3 regions of the Sporolactobacillus caesalpiniae genome follow, and region 2 is predicted to be linked to each of the others. Evidence: riboswitches for the same ligand, from Rfam matches in the RefSeq annotation. Region 2 holds a riboswitch; each other region holds the start of a gene.

Evidence for each region. A riboswitch is a leader RNA that binds a small molecule or an ion and turns the genes downstream of it on or off. The one in region 2 is predicted to bind S-adenosylmethionine.
Region 1: it holds a riboswitch for S-adenosylmethionine, as region 2 does, so the genes downstream of both, ABWW58_RS15180 (transporter substrate-binding domain-containing protein) here and ABWW58_RS08220 (methionine biosynthesis PLP-dependent protein) in region 2, are expected to answer to the same signal.
Region 3: it holds a riboswitch for S-adenosylmethionine, as region 2 does, so the genes downstream of both, ABWW58_RS16280 (hypothetical protein) here and ABWW58_RS08220 (methionine biosynthesis PLP-dependent protein) in region 2, are expected to answer to the same signal.

The regions. Positions count from the first base shown of each region.
Region 1 covers NZ_JBEVCB010000007.1:201,718-207,097, forward strand. Annotated here, with positions in the region: gene ABWW58_RS15170 (amino acid ABC transporter ATP-binding protein) at 1-228, opposite strand, end outside; gene ABWW58_RS15175 (amino acid ABC transporter permease) at 225-941, opposite strand; gene ABWW58_RS15180 (transporter substrate-binding domain-containing protein) at 970-1,803, opposite strand; SAM riboswitch class I at 1,998-2,102, opposite strand; gene ABWW58_RS15185 (hypothetical protein) at 2,234-2,431, opposite strand; gene ABWW58_RS15190 (VanZ family protein) at 2,562-3,002, opposite strand; gene ABWW58_RS15195 (SH3 domain-containing protein) at 3,162-4,931, opposite strand; gene ABWW58_RS15200 (hypothetical protein) at 5,165-5,380, opposite strand, start outside.
Region 2 covers NZ_JBEVCB010000003.1:471,444-476,823, forward strand. Annotated here, with positions in the region: gene ABWW58_RS08205 (sensor histidine kinase) at 1-120, shown strand, start outside; gene msrA (peptide-methionine (S)-S-oxide reductase MsrA) at 104-631, shown strand; gene ABWW58_RS08215 (hypothetical protein) at 724-954, shown strand; SAM riboswitch class I at 1,016-1,128, shown strand; gene ABWW58_RS08220 (methionine biosynthesis PLP-dependent protein) at 1,410-2,531, shown strand; gene metC (cystathionine beta-lyase) at 2,524-3,705, shown strand; gene ABWW58_RS08230 (bifunctional homocysteine S-methyltransferase/methylenetetrahydrofolate reductase) at 3,705-5,380, shown strand, end outside.
Region 3 covers NZ_JBEVCB010000008.1:130,350-135,729, forward strand. Annotated here, with positions in the region: gene ABWW58_RS16260 (aldose epimerase family protein) at 35-901, opposite strand; gene ABWW58_RS16265 (dipeptidase) at 1,098-2,492, opposite strand; gene ABWW58_RS16270 (hypothetical protein) at 2,625-3,401, opposite strand; gene ABWW58_RS16275 (LysR family transcriptional regulator) at 3,541-3,930, shown strand; SAM riboswitch class I at 4,010-4,112, shown strand; SAM riboswitch class I at 4,204-4,296, shown strand; gene ABWW58_RS16280 (hypothetical protein) at 4,309-4,650, shown strand; gene ABWW58_RS16285 (hypothetical protein) at 4,874-5,113, shown strand.

The sequences.
Region 1 (5,380 bases), on a different contig from region 2:
CCTCACATCGTGTTTGCTGTATTTCGATGCATCAATGGAGGCATCCCCCACAGTAATCCGTCCTGAATCAGGCACTTCCAGCCAGTTTAGTAAGCGCAGAAGCGTCGTTTTACCCGCACCGCTTGGGCCAATAAGAGTCACTACTTCGCCTTGGTTGATGGTAAGATTAATAGTTTTTAAGACTTGTGTTTTTTTAAACGATTTCGTAATGTTTTCTAATTGGATCACTTGTCTACTTTCCTTTCATAGCGGCGCGCGTAAATTTCTACCTTGGAAAGAGCAAAGGCTACGATCGCACAGATCACCCAATAAATAATGGATACGACCACGTAAATTTCAAAAAATCGAAACGAACGTGAGCCGACAATTTTTGCTTGAGCCATGATATCAATGATGGATATCGTAAAGACAAGCGACGTTTCCTTAATAAGGGAAATCAGTGAATTGGACAACGGCGGAATCGCAATTCCGATCGCTTGTGGTACAATCACGCGCCGGAGCGCCTGAAGCCGCGTCATATTGACACTGTAGCATGCCTCTAATTGCCCGGCATCAACTGCCAGCAGAGAACTTCTCATGGTCTCAGACATATAAGCCCCCGCATTTATCGCAAGTGCGACAATCGCAAAAGCAATACTTGGCACACCGTTCACATCGAACGCCGTGCCAAATTTTGCATTAATTGCTTTTAGAAACAAAGGGATCCCGTAATACACAAGCATGATTTGAACCAGATCCGGAGTTCCTCGGATAAATGAAATATAGACCTTTGCGAGCGGGCTCAGGATCCTGATGTTCGCATACCTGATAAACGAGACAATAAACGCAATCACAAGTCCAATCACCGCAGACATAAAAGCAATGAACAGTGTCGTAGGCAGTGCCTGCAACACCTCAGGAAACGAGTGAATCATAAATACCGGATCGAAAATTTTTCCCATTAGTTTATCCTATTCCTCTAAACGTAAATTACTGTTTTTCTGCCGCTTCTTTGGTTGTATAGTCTTTGCCAAGGTATTTAATAGATAATTTCTCCAACGTGCCGTCTTTACGCAGAGAAATGAGTGCTTTGTCGATCAATTTTTGGTATTTGCTTCCGCGATCATTTTTCACATAGAGCAAATGAATCGGACTAATTCCCAGTTCAGGAGCTGTTGTCCCGTCGACCTTAATACCAAGTTTCTTTGCCGTCAGTTTGGTCGTGATGATGCTGCTGATGGTCGCATCTACTCGTTTGGAATCAATTTCCTGCAAAGCATTGTTAATATTTCCATCAGTGTATTTTATCTTTATTTTATTGCCATTTTCTTTATTGAACTTTTCCAATGCGGTCGTTGTGTTCGTTCCAACGCCAGCCGCCACTTTTTTGCCAAACAGATCCTTTAGCGATTTAATGTCCGTTCTTCCCGCTTTATAGATGATTTGCGAACTTCCGTATAGATAAGGCTGTTTAGAGAACAAATATTTCGCTTCACGTTCCGGGTTCTTTCCGAGGTCACTGGCAATAATGTCAAATTTTCCCGATTCAAGCGCGACGAAGATACTATCCCAAGCCGTAGGAACATACTTGAATTTGAGCGACGGTACCTTTTTATCAACCGCCCTCATCACAGCAATATCATAGCCATCAGCTTGACCATTCGATTTCACATAGTTATAAGGAGGGTATGCGCCTTCTGTTCCTACATTAACGGTCGTGACCTTCACCGCTTTTTTCTTATCAGACGCTGCGCTATTCCCGCAAGCTGTTACGGTCAGTAAGAGAATAAATACCAGCAAGGATGCAACCAATTTCTTTTTCATTGTTCTTCCCCCAATTTTTGTCTGTTGGTTCATTTAATTATTATTCCTATAAATTTACTTGTATTATGCCATCATGCATGTACAGCTCATGGTGTCCCTTCTCCCTAGTTAAAGTTTGCGGCAGTTCAAAAATAAAAACGATTACTTTTCTTGAGTGCAAGAAAAATAACCGCCGCTGCCGTCCGACTTTATTTTTCTTATCTCTCAGAATCGATCTGCTGGATTTAACACCGTGCATCGTTTCCCATGCTGGTTGTTGGGGTTCATTGGGCCAGTCCCTCCCCCACTCTTGATAAGAATTATTTAATTGGTGTATTGAGTGTACGAAAAATTAAACAGATAGTCAAGACTATTCCATAGTATTTCAATGAGTTTTATTTGTTATGAATAAAAAACGTCACTGATTTGTTGAAAAAAACCATATGTTTCTTTATTCAGAATCAATCTCATCGCCGAAAATGCCCTTCAAATGCTCATCGAAGTGTTCATGAATTTTCTTGAACTTCTCGTCAAATTCCTCTTGCGTGATGATCCCTTTCTCCATCAGCAAATAAAACAACGCCGTATTCCGTTCATAATTCAGCACTGCCTCTGATCCGAGTTCGGTGATCAGTTCATCATTGGTCATGTAAAAGCATCTCCCTGTGATCTAATGTCCGGAGCAGGATTGCCCTACTTGTACTATGAACGAAATTGTTCGCCGGCATACATATCCTCTCGGAAGTCCATGTTCCGTAATGATTCACTACGGTTTCATCTCATCCACATTCTTCACGCTGAACAAACCGATAAAGCATGTAACCCAAAACAGCACCGGTTGTATTGAGAATCACATCGTCAATATCAGTCATACGGTTGGGCAGAAAAAGTTGAATCCATTCAATGGTCGCGGAAAAAAGTGCACCCATAAAGATCGCATGAGGCCATCTGAACTGTGGATACTTCATGGTCAGAAAAAAACCAAAGGGAAGAAACAACAAGATATTTCCCAGATCATCAATGATAAAATAGAATAGAGAAGCTGATTGAACGTTTTGAAAGATCACTAGTGGATTTAAATTAACGTTAAAGCGCTGGATAGGCGTGCCGGTAACAGTTCCGGTGTGGATGACTCCATGCGGAATCAATGTCAGGTAGAAGACAAATAAGATGGATAAGGTCAATAGTATGTTTGCAATAGCCGTCTTTAATCCTTTCACACCGCACACCCTCTTTTCCAATTCTTTCGAACCAAGTTCTTTGATCAGACTGTATATGGTTCAATTCTAATGAATTGCCGCACAGCATTCAAAAGAAAAATCCCCTACGTGTGCAGCGGAAGCATCCGCAACATACAGGGGATCTGAATTCATTAATAATTACAATCCATTAACTGTGTAATACCAGATATCCTTGTCAACTGCACCGACAACACCGGATGAAGTCCCATAGCTCGTGTACTGCCAGATATCTGCTGTAAATCCAGGTCCAAGATAACTGTCCTTGCCTCGATAACGGGAAAGCCATACGAGGAACTTAGAACTTTGATTTTTTTGCGATTCAACAATCTGAGGGAGATCTAGTGAATTGTTATAGAATGACAGTCCTGAATAGATTCCCAGTTGATTCATACCGTTCGCACGCATCTGAGCTAGAAATGCAAGTACATTTTTAGTAAGTTGATCCTTACTTACGCCATTCGTTGTTTCAACATCGAGAAATAAGTATTGGATCTTAGCTCCCTTATTTCTCGCATTGTTAATGACGTTAATAAAATGAGAAGCTTCGTTTCTTGCTTCATCTTCATTTGTTGCCCGGAAGAAATAGTATGCATGGACATTTAAACCAATTTTGCTTGCTGAAACTGCGTTTGATTCAAAATAGGCATCGTCAAAAAATCGGTTGCGGTCTGTTTTATAATCAGGCCCTTCTGTCGCCTTCACAATGATAAAACGATTACCTGCATTTTTTATGGCATTAACATCAACAGACCCTTGATAATGCGAAATATCTACACCAAAATCGGATGTACTCGTTGTAGGTGGATTGAAATGGTTTAAATCTGTTTCTAAATACTTTTTATCTACAAATCCAACAAGCGATTCATACTGAATTTTTCGCCAATCTCCACTCTGACCAATCACGTTTACCTTTGTCTTTTCTCGAAGTGTTCCAATCACTGCTGCATTTTTGAGCGGTTCTTGAAAGACTTTCAATTTGTCATACCCAATGTAAGCCTGATAAACAGTAATAGGTTGAACATCATATGAAAGAGGCTTTGTCGTGCTCAAGTATTTCTTTTGTACATAACCCTTGATGCCATTTCGAATCACTTGAGCATATTTATTCCCATAACCAGTAACACTGACCTGATCTGTTTTTTTCATCGTACTCAAAATGTTGTAATGCACACTCGCATTATCGCGAATTTTCAACGTATTCGATGTGACATAGGCATTGTAGGATCGGAAAGCTTGTGAATTCAGATGAATGTTCTGCACATAACCGGTCTTACCACCATAACTGATCAGTGCATATTTATTGCCCTTGCCTAGTACCGTAACCTTATTTCCCATCGCTAAAGTACTCTGCAGAGTATAGTGAACACTCGCTGCACTACGGACTTTTAATGTGTACGAAGTGACATAGGCACTTAACGATTTGAACTTGCTCTTGTTCAAGTGGATATTTTGAACATAGCCGGTCGTGCTGCCATATTTGATCAGAGCATACTTATTGCCTTTGCCTAATACTGTAACCTTGTTCGCCATGTTCAGCGTACGCTTCGTTGAATAGTGAACGCTTGCCTTGCTGCGAACCTTTAGCGTATAAGAAGTAACATAGGCGCTGTAGGACTTATATTTGCTGCGGCTCAGATGCTGGGTCTGTACATAACCCGTGGTATTACCATACTTAATTCGAGAATATTTTCCATATTTACTTGTGACCGTGACTTTATTGCCCATATTCAGTGTGCGTAATGTTCGATAGTGAGTGCTCGCCTTGCTGCGGACTTTCAATGTGTACGAAGTGACGTAGGAACTGTACGAAGAGCTTGCTTGCGCGGTACCACTTGTAAAGCTCAGTGACAGCGCAACCAAAGCCAATGCCAAAAGGCTGGAAATCAAATGTCTTGCTTGAAGCTTCACTTTTCACTCTCCCTTTTTTTTGTTGAAACCTCCCGTGCTTCAACTCATTGTTACAAATCTGAAAAACTATGTACTCTATTAAAATAGCACTTTTCTGATAGAGAGTGTATAAAGAATAACAAACTGAAAAGGAAATGTAATAAAACCTCACCGGTTACAGAAAGAAAGCAAGTGGGGTCTTTGAGTTAGTCATTTTGTTCGAGGAAATCTATTATTTATATCGAGCCACTCACCTACTCAAATGTCTGTGTAATAAAATTATAGTAAAGAGTTCGCAAATCGCGTTCGGCACGAAATGAAAGTTCTATATCATACTGCAGCATCGGGATAAAATAGATGATGCCGTGATCGAGTCTGATTTCTGTATGACCCTGATACTTTTTCTTGATCTCTTCAACTTGTTTCTCCATTTCAATCTTAATCGCTTTCGTTTTTGCAGTAATTTCTCC
Region 2 (5,380 bases):
GCAACAAGCGCTGTTGACGAGGGGACAACATTTATCGTACGGCTGCCCCTGCTGAAAAATGAACCGGAAGACCAAAAAGAAGTCCACGAAGGAGACAAGACAGATGACTCAAATACTTGAAACAGCGACTTTTGCCGGAGGATGTTTTTGGTGTATGGTGAAGCCGTTCGACACGTTGCCGGGCATTGAGAAGGTTGTCTCGGGTTATACAGGCGGGAATCTTGAAAATCCGTCCTATGAGCAAGTGAAAACTGGGAAGACCGGCCACATGGAAGCCATTCAAATTCTCTTCAATCCTGAATTGTTTCCCTATGAAAAGCTTCTCGAATTGTACTGGACCCAGGTCGATCCGACCGATGACGGCGGCCAGTTCTTTGACCGCGGCGACAACTATCGGACGGCGATTTTCTACTATGATGAAGTGCAAAAGAGGGCGGCGGAGCGGTCTAAAGCAGAGTTAGCTGCGAGCGGACGCTTTCTCAAACCAATCGTCACTCGGATTTTGCCTGAGGCTCCGTTTTATCCTGCCGAAGAAGAGCACCAGAAATTCTACCAAAAGCACCCTGACCGTTACAAGGCTGAACGGAAGGAATCTGGACGTGATGCTTTCATAAGCGAAAAATGGGAATAAAATAAAATTCGACTAGAAGAACGCTTCCATGCTATTGTGGAAGTTTTTTTTGTTGGCTTGGATTCCAAAAAAATGTGTGAAAAGGTGATTAGATGAATGTAAATGCTGATTTATGCACAGGAATCATTGGATATATCGCGAAAAGGAGAAGGCGCATGTGGTTCGGCTCGGTCTTTTTTTCTGCAACATACCTGATTGAGTATCTGAACTTGTCGCTCAGTGAGAGACAGCAAAATAACAAATATGATCCGACTTTGAAGCTTGCATTTCGCCTAGCGCATGTGCTGAATAAACGAGTGGACGAACTTTTTCAAACTGAATAAATCCTTGAAAAAAGACGGACTCTAGTGTAAACTAATCAACAACTGAACAAGATTATTTTGATTCTTATCAAGAGAAGCCGAGGGACTGGCCCAATGACGCTTCAGCAACCGTCGCAGAAATCATGCGACAAGGTGCTAATTCCAGCAGACTGCGTGCAGTCTGGGGGATAAGAAGAAGCCCGGTATATCAAGCCTTCTTCTTACCCGAAGAAGGCTTTTCATTTTGCGTAAATAATAAAGTAAGAATTTTCACGTGAATTCTACTGCGAGTGATCCGGCAATAAGCGAATGTTCGTCCTTTGGCGAGCCTCACTAGGTCATTCGTTACTATCACGACGGCGTTTTTGTCTGTGACAAGATCTAGGCGAAACAAAGTTTTTGTTACCATTTTTTCATTGCCCGCATGGCATATCCATCATACATGGCGATCAGTATCAGTGAAGGGGGAAGATTATATGACTTCATACAAGACAGAAACAAAGTTAACGCAGATTGGAAATGGTTTTGACGAGCTCGGTGCGGTTAACGCGCCAATCTATCTATCTACTGCTTACAGGCATGAAGGTATTGGTATTTCAAAAGGCTATGACTACATTCGGACGGGAAATCCGACGCGTTCGATTCTTGAAAAAGCAATCGCAGATGTTGAAGGCGGTCAGGAAGGCTTTGCCTGCAGCTCCGGAATGAGTGCGATTCAACTCATTTTCTCATTATTCAGTACGGGTGATCATATCATTGCTTCAAGGGATCTATACGGCGGAACCTTTCGTTTTTTTGACATTCTCAGCAAGCAGTATCATCTTTCTTTCTCCTATTGGGATGGAGAAAGCCTTGATGAATTGACAGATCTCGTCTGTCCGGAGACAAAGGCGATCTTCATTGAAACACCAACCAATCCGCTGATGCGTGAAGTCGATCTTTCGGAAATCGCAAAGATTACGAAGAAAAATGATCTGCTGCTTATTGTCGACAATACGTTTTACACACCGATTTTGCAGCGGCCGATTGAACAGGGCGCTGATATCGTTGTTCACAGTGCGACGAAATATCTGAGCGGTCATAATGATGTGCTCGCGGGACTTGTGATCTCTAATCAGATAAAAGTGACAGAGAAACTGCGACTCTATCATAATTCATGCGGCGGAGTCCTTGATCCGTTTGATTCATGGCTGGTTATTCGTGGGTTAAAAACGCTTGCTCTGCGTATCCGCCAACACCAGGAAAACGCGCGTAAGATTGTCGCATACCTCAAGGAACAGCCACTTGTGACCAAGGTACTCTATCCGGGAAAAGGCGGAATGGTCAGCTTTGAATTAACCAAGCAGGACTATGTCGAGCCCTTTCTTAAGGCATTGCGGCTGATCACGTTTGCGGAAAGTCTTGGCGGTGTAGAAAGTCTGATAACGTATCCGGCAACGCAGACACATGCGGATATTCCGGAACAACTGCGTTTGAAGTACGGTCTGTCCAATTCGCTGCTCCGACTTTCGAGCGGTATTGAACATTCGGATGACTTAATCAGTGACTTAAATCAAGCATTTCAAACGCTAAAGATAGGAGTAGGCGCACATGAGTGAATCGTTTCATTTTTCTACAAAGCTAATTAAAGAAACGGTGGCTGTTGATCCGCAAACGGGAGCAGCCAATGTACCGGTTTATTTATCATCGACTTTTCATCAGAAGGATTTCGACCATTACGGAAAATATGACTATACACGTTCCGGCAATCCGACACGAGATGCGCTTGAGGATGCGATTGCGTCGTTGGAAGGAGGCGTGCGCGGATTTGCGTTTGCTTCGGGTATGGCGGCAATTTCCACAGCCTTTTTACTCTTATCAGCAGGCGACCACGCTGTTGTTCCGAAAAATGTTTACGGCGGCACGTTCCGCATCTTGACTCAAGTACTCGGCCGTTTCGGTATCGAGCACACCTTTGTCGACACGACGAATCTTGATGAAGTAGAACAGGCGATCAGACCGAACACGAAAGTGATTTATGTTGAGACGCCTTCAAATCCGACATTAGCTGTGACGGATATTCGGGCAGTTGCGGCTCTTGCCAAAGCACATCGATGTTTGACTTTCGTTGATAACACCTTCATGACACCGGTTTTTCAGAGGCCGCTTGAACTCGGTGCGGATCTCGTTCTGCACAGCGCGACGAAGTTTATTTCCGGACATAGCGATGTTGTGGCAGGGCTTGCGGTTGCAGGTTCTGAAGAGATTGCCGACAAATTATATTTTCTTCAAAATGCGCTTGGTGCCGTCCTAGGTGTCCAAGACTCGTGGCTGCTGCTCCGCGGACTGAAAACGCTTGACGTTCGCATTCGTAAATCTGCGGATTCCGCGCGGCGAATCGCAGAATTTTTTGCGGCACAGTCTGAGGTGCGCCATGTGTTCTATCCTGGTTTGACTGATCATCCTGGGGCGAAACTTCATGCCGAGCAAGCGACTTCGGGTGGGGCAGTCCTTTCTTTTGAGCTCGAAAATGAAGCGAGTGCTCGGTTATTTGTCAACCATGTCAAGCTGCCGGTGTTCGCGGTCAGTCTTGGTGCGGTTGAATCCATTCTCTCTTATCCACCGAAAATGTCGCACGCGGAATTAAATGAAGACGAACGTGAAAAAGCGGGAATTGGCAGCGGGCTTTTGCGTTTGTCCGTCGGACTTGAGGATGCGGACGATTTGATTCGTGACTTTAGCGACGCACTTGTCTATGTGCGGGCTCAGGAGACAGTGGGGAGTGGGGAATAATGCGTCAGTCGATACGTGAAGAACTGAAGAAGAGAATTTTAATTGGCGATGGAGCGATGGGAACGCTGCTCTATTCCTATGGTATTGATCGCTGTTTTGAAGAACTTAATGTCTCTCAAGCTGAAGAAGTTCGCCATGTTCATGAAGCGTATATCAACGCGGGTGCCGATGTTATTCAGACGAATACATATGGCGCAAATCAAGTTAAACTTGCGCGTTATGGCCTTGAACATGAGGTGGGACGCTTTAATCGCGCGGCAGTGCAGCTTGCAAAGCAAGCAGCGACTGCTGAGACGTATGTATTTGGGACAATCGGCGGTATACGAGGATTTCAGAAACAATCGGTGGAGATTAAAGAGATCTGTTCCGGATTCCGGGAACAAGCGGATGCTTTACTAAATGAAGGCGCCGATGGGCTTTTGCTCGAAACCTACTATGATTTCGATGAACTGCGCGAGGTGCTGCAGATCGCACGCAAAATAACCGATTTGCCAATCATCGCGCACGTATCGATGCAGGAACCGGGGGTGTTACTGAGCGGTATGTCCTTGTCTGATGCGCTGACTCAATTGGAAGCGCTGGGCGCCGATATTGTGGGCACCAATTGCCGTCTGGGGCCATTTCATATGATCGAAGCGCTTCGCGATATTCCTTTGCCAAAAAAAGCGTTTTTATCTGCCTACCCGAACAGCAGCCTTCCCGATTATCGCGAAGGCAAGCTGCATTATGAAAATGAGCCTGAGTATTTCAAGAAATACGCGGTCGATTTTCGCAATGAAGGGGTTCGGCTGCTTGGCGGCTGCTGCGGTACCACGCCTGTGCAGATTCAAGCGTTCAAGCAAGGGATCTTGGAACTGGAGCCGTTGGAATCAAAAGTGGTTACGGTACAACCAGAAGTAATTAAAGTGAACGAATCAGGTGCGAGTACTGAATCTCCGCTCTATGAAAAAGTGTTACAAGGGCGTTCTGTATTTGTCGAGTTCGACACGCCGCGTCATTTAAATACCGCCGGCTTCTTCAGAGGGGTAAAAGCGCTTGAAGATGCGGGTGCGGACGCGATCACGATGGCCGATAATTCGCTCGCCTCACCGCGAATCAGCAATACCGCGATCGGCAAGCTGATTAAAGACCGTTTTCAGATCCCCCCGCTTGTGCATCTCACGTGCAGGGATCGGAACCTGATTGGTCTTCAGTCGCATTTGCTCGGTCTTCATGTGCTCGGTCTTCATGACCTTCTGATTGTCACTGGAGATCCGACAAAAATTGGTGATTTTCCGGGTGCGACGTCTGTGTATGATGTCTCGTCGATGGAACTAATCAAACTGGTTAAGCAATTCAATCGCGGCATTTCGTATTCAGGTAAAAGTCTAAAACAGCCGACCCAATTTCGGGTGGCGGCGGCCTTCAATCCGAATGTACGTAACTTGGACCGCGCCGTACAGCGTTTGGAACGCAAAGTGGAATGCGGTGCCGATTACTTTATCTCGCAGCCTGTTTTCGATAAGGAGCGAATTATCGAAATCAGTGAAGCGGCGCGAACTATCGCCGCACCGATTTATATCGGCATTATGCCGCTGACTTCAGCTCGCAACGCCGAGTTCCTGCACAATGAAGTGCCGGGCATTCGTTTGCCAGATGAGGTGCGCGCCAGGATGGCTGCGGCTCGAGGAAAAGA
Region 3 (5,380 bases), on a different contig from region 2:
AAAAAAGGGACGACCGTTTTCTGCACGCGGATAATCAACGTTCTTCAAGATAAATGGCAATGGTCAATTCAAGAGGTTCGCCTGGCTTGACCATGAGTGCTTCGGACTTATCTTCATTGAATGTATTGGTGAGTGCGGTCCATGGTTCAACGCACACGAAAGGCTGATTCCCCTCAACCCAGAGCACGGTATATTTGTAGCGAGCATCTTGCTTGATGACAACCTTCTTTGACGGACTGAAATCAAATTCAAGCTGCGGATCACCGCTGTCAAGCAGGACAACGGATTCTTTCAAACCATGCATATCGATTTCGCCACTGAACGGTTTGATTTGATGATCATTGTAATCAAGGCAGGTCGCGGCTTTACTCTTAATATGAAGCTTTTGGTTTGCTCGTTTAAAATAGGGATGGTAACCGGGATAGACCGGCATCGCATCGTTGGAGAGGTTGCTGATGGTTTGACCGACCGTCAATTGACCGTCTGCCAGCGTGTAGGTAAGCACAACCTCAAAGTCGAATGGATAGGATTCGCGCGTCTTTTCAGTGCTGTGGAAGGAAATTTTTACTGCCGCTCGATCATCGTCGGCAGCACTGCGGATCACCTGCCAAGGACGGGTGCGCGCGAGACCATGGTTGTCCATGTGATAGACGGCGCCGTTCCATTCGTACGTCTTATCGGTAAGCTGACCGGCGATTGGAAAGAGGACGGGAATGCCGCCGCGCACGTTTTTGCTTGTGTCATAAAGCGTCTCCTCATTCATGAACAGTACGTCTTCACCATCGGTATGAAAACCTGTCACGATACCACCGCGCTCAGGGCAGATATCTACGTAAGAAGCATCGTCCGAAAGCCGGAAAAAATGTAATCCTTGCTGATCAAATTCTTTAACCTGATACATACAGATCCCTCGTTTAGTTTATAGTTAGTTAAGCATAATTGAGTGCACATCTTTGATGCTCATACACTTACTTTAACAAAAAAATAATGCGCTTACATTAATATGTGAAAAATTTAACAGAAATGATGAAAAGATGACGTCAAGCCAATGAAAAAACCGCCGGGCAGTAGATCACCCAGCGGCAGCTGCCTATCTGTTAGCTCTTGCTTAGCTCCTGCAGGAACAGGCAATACGCTTTTTGAATGCGCGTGAAACTGCTCAAACGGTAAAATTCATTTGGCGCGTGCGGACGTTCGTCATCCTGCGACCCGCCGAGCGACAACGTTTCTGCGCCAAGCATATCTTTGAACAGGCTGGTGACCGGAACCGAACCGCCTGCCCATTGACGCTTTACCGGATGCCCGGTCATCTCTTCCAACACGTTTTCGAGCACCTTAAGTGCCGGGTAATCACCAGGCACGCGGTATGGAGGCGTTCCATGCTCGTCCTCAATCGTTACGTCCACCGAGCGGAATGTGTGCGCCTTAATATGCGCTTCCATCAATTCTTGAATCCTTTTCGGATCCTGATCCGGAACAAGGCGCGCAGTAAGTTTAGCATGAGCCTCGCACGGAATGACCGTTTTGCCGCCTGCGCCTTGATAGCCGCCCCAAATGCCATTGACTTCCAAGGTAGGGCGCGCAACTCCGCGTTCCATTGGCGTAAACTCAGGTTCACCAAAGAATTCTTTGAAACCGACACTCTCGCGGATACCTTCCGGGAAAGAATCAAATTGGGCGACTTGAGCTTTTTCTTCATCAGACAGCGCATGAACCTGATCATAGAAGCCGTCAACCAGAATGCGGCCGTCCTCATCACGCATCGAATCAAGGATGCGGACCAGCTCATGGATCGCGTTCGGCGCGATCCCGCCGCCGAATCCGGAATGCATGTCCATATCCGCCGTCTTCACATTGATTTGCATCGAAAAGACCCCGCGCACACCGGTGCCAACCGTAGGATTTTCCTCCGTACCTACGCCGCTGTCGGCACTAATCACGAGATCGCATGCGAGCAGTTCCTTATGTTTCTCAAGGAAACCGCTGAATGACCGGCTTCCGATTTCCTCTTCACCTTCGAACAGAAATTTAATGTTTACCGGTAGCGTGCCGTCCGTATTGAGCAAAGCCTCGCAGGCAACAATGGGCAAAAGCAGATTGCCCTTCATATCCGTAGCCGCACGCGCGAACACTTTTCCATCTTTGATCACCGGATCGAACGGATCGGAATCCCACAGTTCAAGCGGTTCTGCCGGCTGCACATCAAAATGTCCGTAAATCAGGACCGTCGGCTGTCCTTCCGCATGCAGCCAGTCACCATAAACAACCGGATGACCACCGGTTTCCAGCGTTCGTACATGCTCAATCCCCGCCTTTTCCAACCGATTATCAACCCACGCCGCAGCAGCACGTACATCCTTCGCATACGCCGGATCAGCAGAGATACTCGGAATCCGCAGCAATTCGATAAATTCCTTAAGAAAACGTTCTTGATTTTTAGCCAAATAATCATGCCATTGATCAGATATGATGGACCATCTCCCACTGTACAAATAAATTTTTTCCTTAAAAATTGTCAGGCTACTTCTAGTTTAGTTTATTCCGACAACACTGTAAATCCGAATATGGAAACATGTGCCAATGCTGAAAAAACAGCTGAACAAGTCACCTGTCGGTATGCCCAATTATTTTCGGATCGGCGATATGGATGCACTACCGATCTTTTTTAGTTCCGATAAATCGCGCTCCATGATTTCCGGATCATCTGATAAACCTTTCGCGAGCTCTTTTTGGAGCCGGCGCGCCATCGGTTTCATCGTCGCGTAGGTGATCCCGCCGGACACCGCGCCGCCCAAAATGGGGACAACCTTCGATACACCGCGGGCAAACGTTCTCTTCGTTACCTTAGAACCAAAAAACGCGGCAATCTTGCGGATTAGCGGATAGTAGATGGTTTGCTCCAGCGCTTTTTGCGGAATACGCTCGAGTGCTCGCGCAGACAGCTTGGACGACAGAACGCGCAGCATTGCGCCCGTTCCGCTGACACCGAGCATCGCGCCAAGATAGAGGATCAAGGTTTCACGGCCCTTTTTTGTTGAGAGATCCTGATCGCCCCATAGATTCTCGCGTCCATAAAGATAACCAAGCTCCTGAGCAAGACGCAGCGCAACCGCATAGAACTGCGTCGTATCAGCGGGAATGGTCGCCGCGATGGCAAGGCCTCCGGGAATCCCCGCCGCGAATGACATCGCAGAGCTCTTCCAGGTCGCACTCTGAATCAGTTGTGTCGCTCGCTTCTCAAGTTCCGCCTGTCCGAAATAACGTGCGGGTCCACTATCAATCAGTCGCTCCATATCTTCTTTTGGAAATGCGCGCCTGAAAAAATCCTCACGATTGACTTTCAATCCCGGCATCTTCAAGATCACATCAAGAATAGTATGAGTAAGTTTCGTTGTCTGCATGAATGAGCTCCTTATTAGGTGCGTATTTGCCCTGATTAAATTGTTCTCTCCTAGTAATACTGTTTCCAGTACCGGCTTGTTTCATTTGTCTTAGATTTATCAATTGTAATAAAACGCATAAAAATTATCGGAATAATCATTGACGAAACGATTTTACGATCGTACAATCGTAACAACACTTGAAATAGCGTGGTACTGTTACGATTCATCTGAATGCGGCAAAGGACGTGATGCAGCTTTGACGATCGACCAATTGAATACATTTCTAATGGTTGTCACGTGTCATAGTTTTCATGGCGCGTCCAAAAGACTGTTTCTGTCGCAGCCATCGGTCACCTCGCGAATTCAGGCACTTGAGAAGGAGCTTAATGTAGACCTCTTTATACGGCAAGGGCGCGGCGTTCGCTTGTCCGCACAAGGCGAGAAGCTTGTTCCCATTGCGAAGCGGATGGTGTCAATGTATCATAAAGCACACAATCTTAGCGATATAAACGAAAGCTCACATGATTCAAGCAAAAAAATCCAATGAAATTAATTCCGATAAGAAAAGTATTAATTTAACTGTTGACAAGGAACAGGATTCACGATAAACTAATAGCAATCAAATAATCTTATCTAGAGTGGTGGAGGGATTGGCCCAATGAAACCCGACAACCAACGCAGCAATGCGCACGGTGTTAATTCCAGCAGATTTATTCTGAAAGATAAGAAAAATAATGCGAACGGCGCAGCGGTTATTTTTCTTGATCTTCAAGAGAAATGACCGTTTTTCATTTTGCTTTGATGCAAAGAAGCCGGATCATTCTTATCTAGAGAGGCGGAGGGACCGGCCCTGTGAAGTCTCAGCAACGGGCTTTTATAAAGTACCGTGCTAATTCCGGAATGAAGATAAGAAGGGGTTTTTTATATGACAACACAGACGAATGATTTACAAATTGATGATTATTTAGACTTGTATCTTTATGCGAAACAACTCAACGATCTTGCATGGCAAACTGAAATCAAAAAGCAACTTGCAGAATGCGCTCAACGGTCCCAATTACCAAAAGCAGATGGGGAAACAGAGTTACAGGATCAGTTTCGGGATGTTAATCGCCAAATCCTTCAGTTGTATCGATCCCTGCATACAGGGCAGCAGCTTCTGAACGATGACATTACTGCAGAATTGTTTGCACTGAAGCATCGCCGTGTTGAACTTGGCAAAGAAATTGACCGACTGAGGGTTCAAAATCAAAGAATCTGCAAATAAGCGCGGTTCTTGGTAATCGGCGCGATTCATAGAAGTTTTTTATCAATTGAAGAGTGGTAATGGGCATGAAAGCAAGCTTTTATGCCTTATTTGCTGTTCACTTATCTTTTTGAAACTGCAGATCTGCTTTGATAATCCCTTTTTTCATGGTAAGTTTGAGTTGTGGGAAGAGCTGTTGAAATAGAACCTTTTCCGCAAATAAACTTTTTGGAGGGATTTTACGATGGAAAAGATGGACATGATGAACAAATCAATGATGATGCCAATGAATATGATGATGATGATGGAAATGGACAAGATGATGTGCCAAATGAAATGCATGCAGATGATGATGGAACGAATGTCGGGCATGGACATGATGATGGACGACATGATGATGAGCAAGGATGAAATGATGAGCTGTATGCACAAATGCGACGAAATGATGACCAATATGATGGACATGATGAGCAAAATGAAGTAATTTTAAAGGCATATTTTGGACTTTTGTGATCAAAAAAAGATCTTCATCTTATTTCAAATAGCAATATTTTGAGAACATCGCTCAGATAGTGCGTTACTTTCTTAGCGATGTTCGTTTTTAGTTTTATAGTGAAGAACAGTTGAGAAACGAATCAGTCCCAACCGGTAAATAGATCGTAACCAGCTAAAAAGATCTTAGCGGAAATAGTAACAAATTTTGTCCGGATATATCGAGATAGATAAAAAAACACTTGAAATATAACTAAAC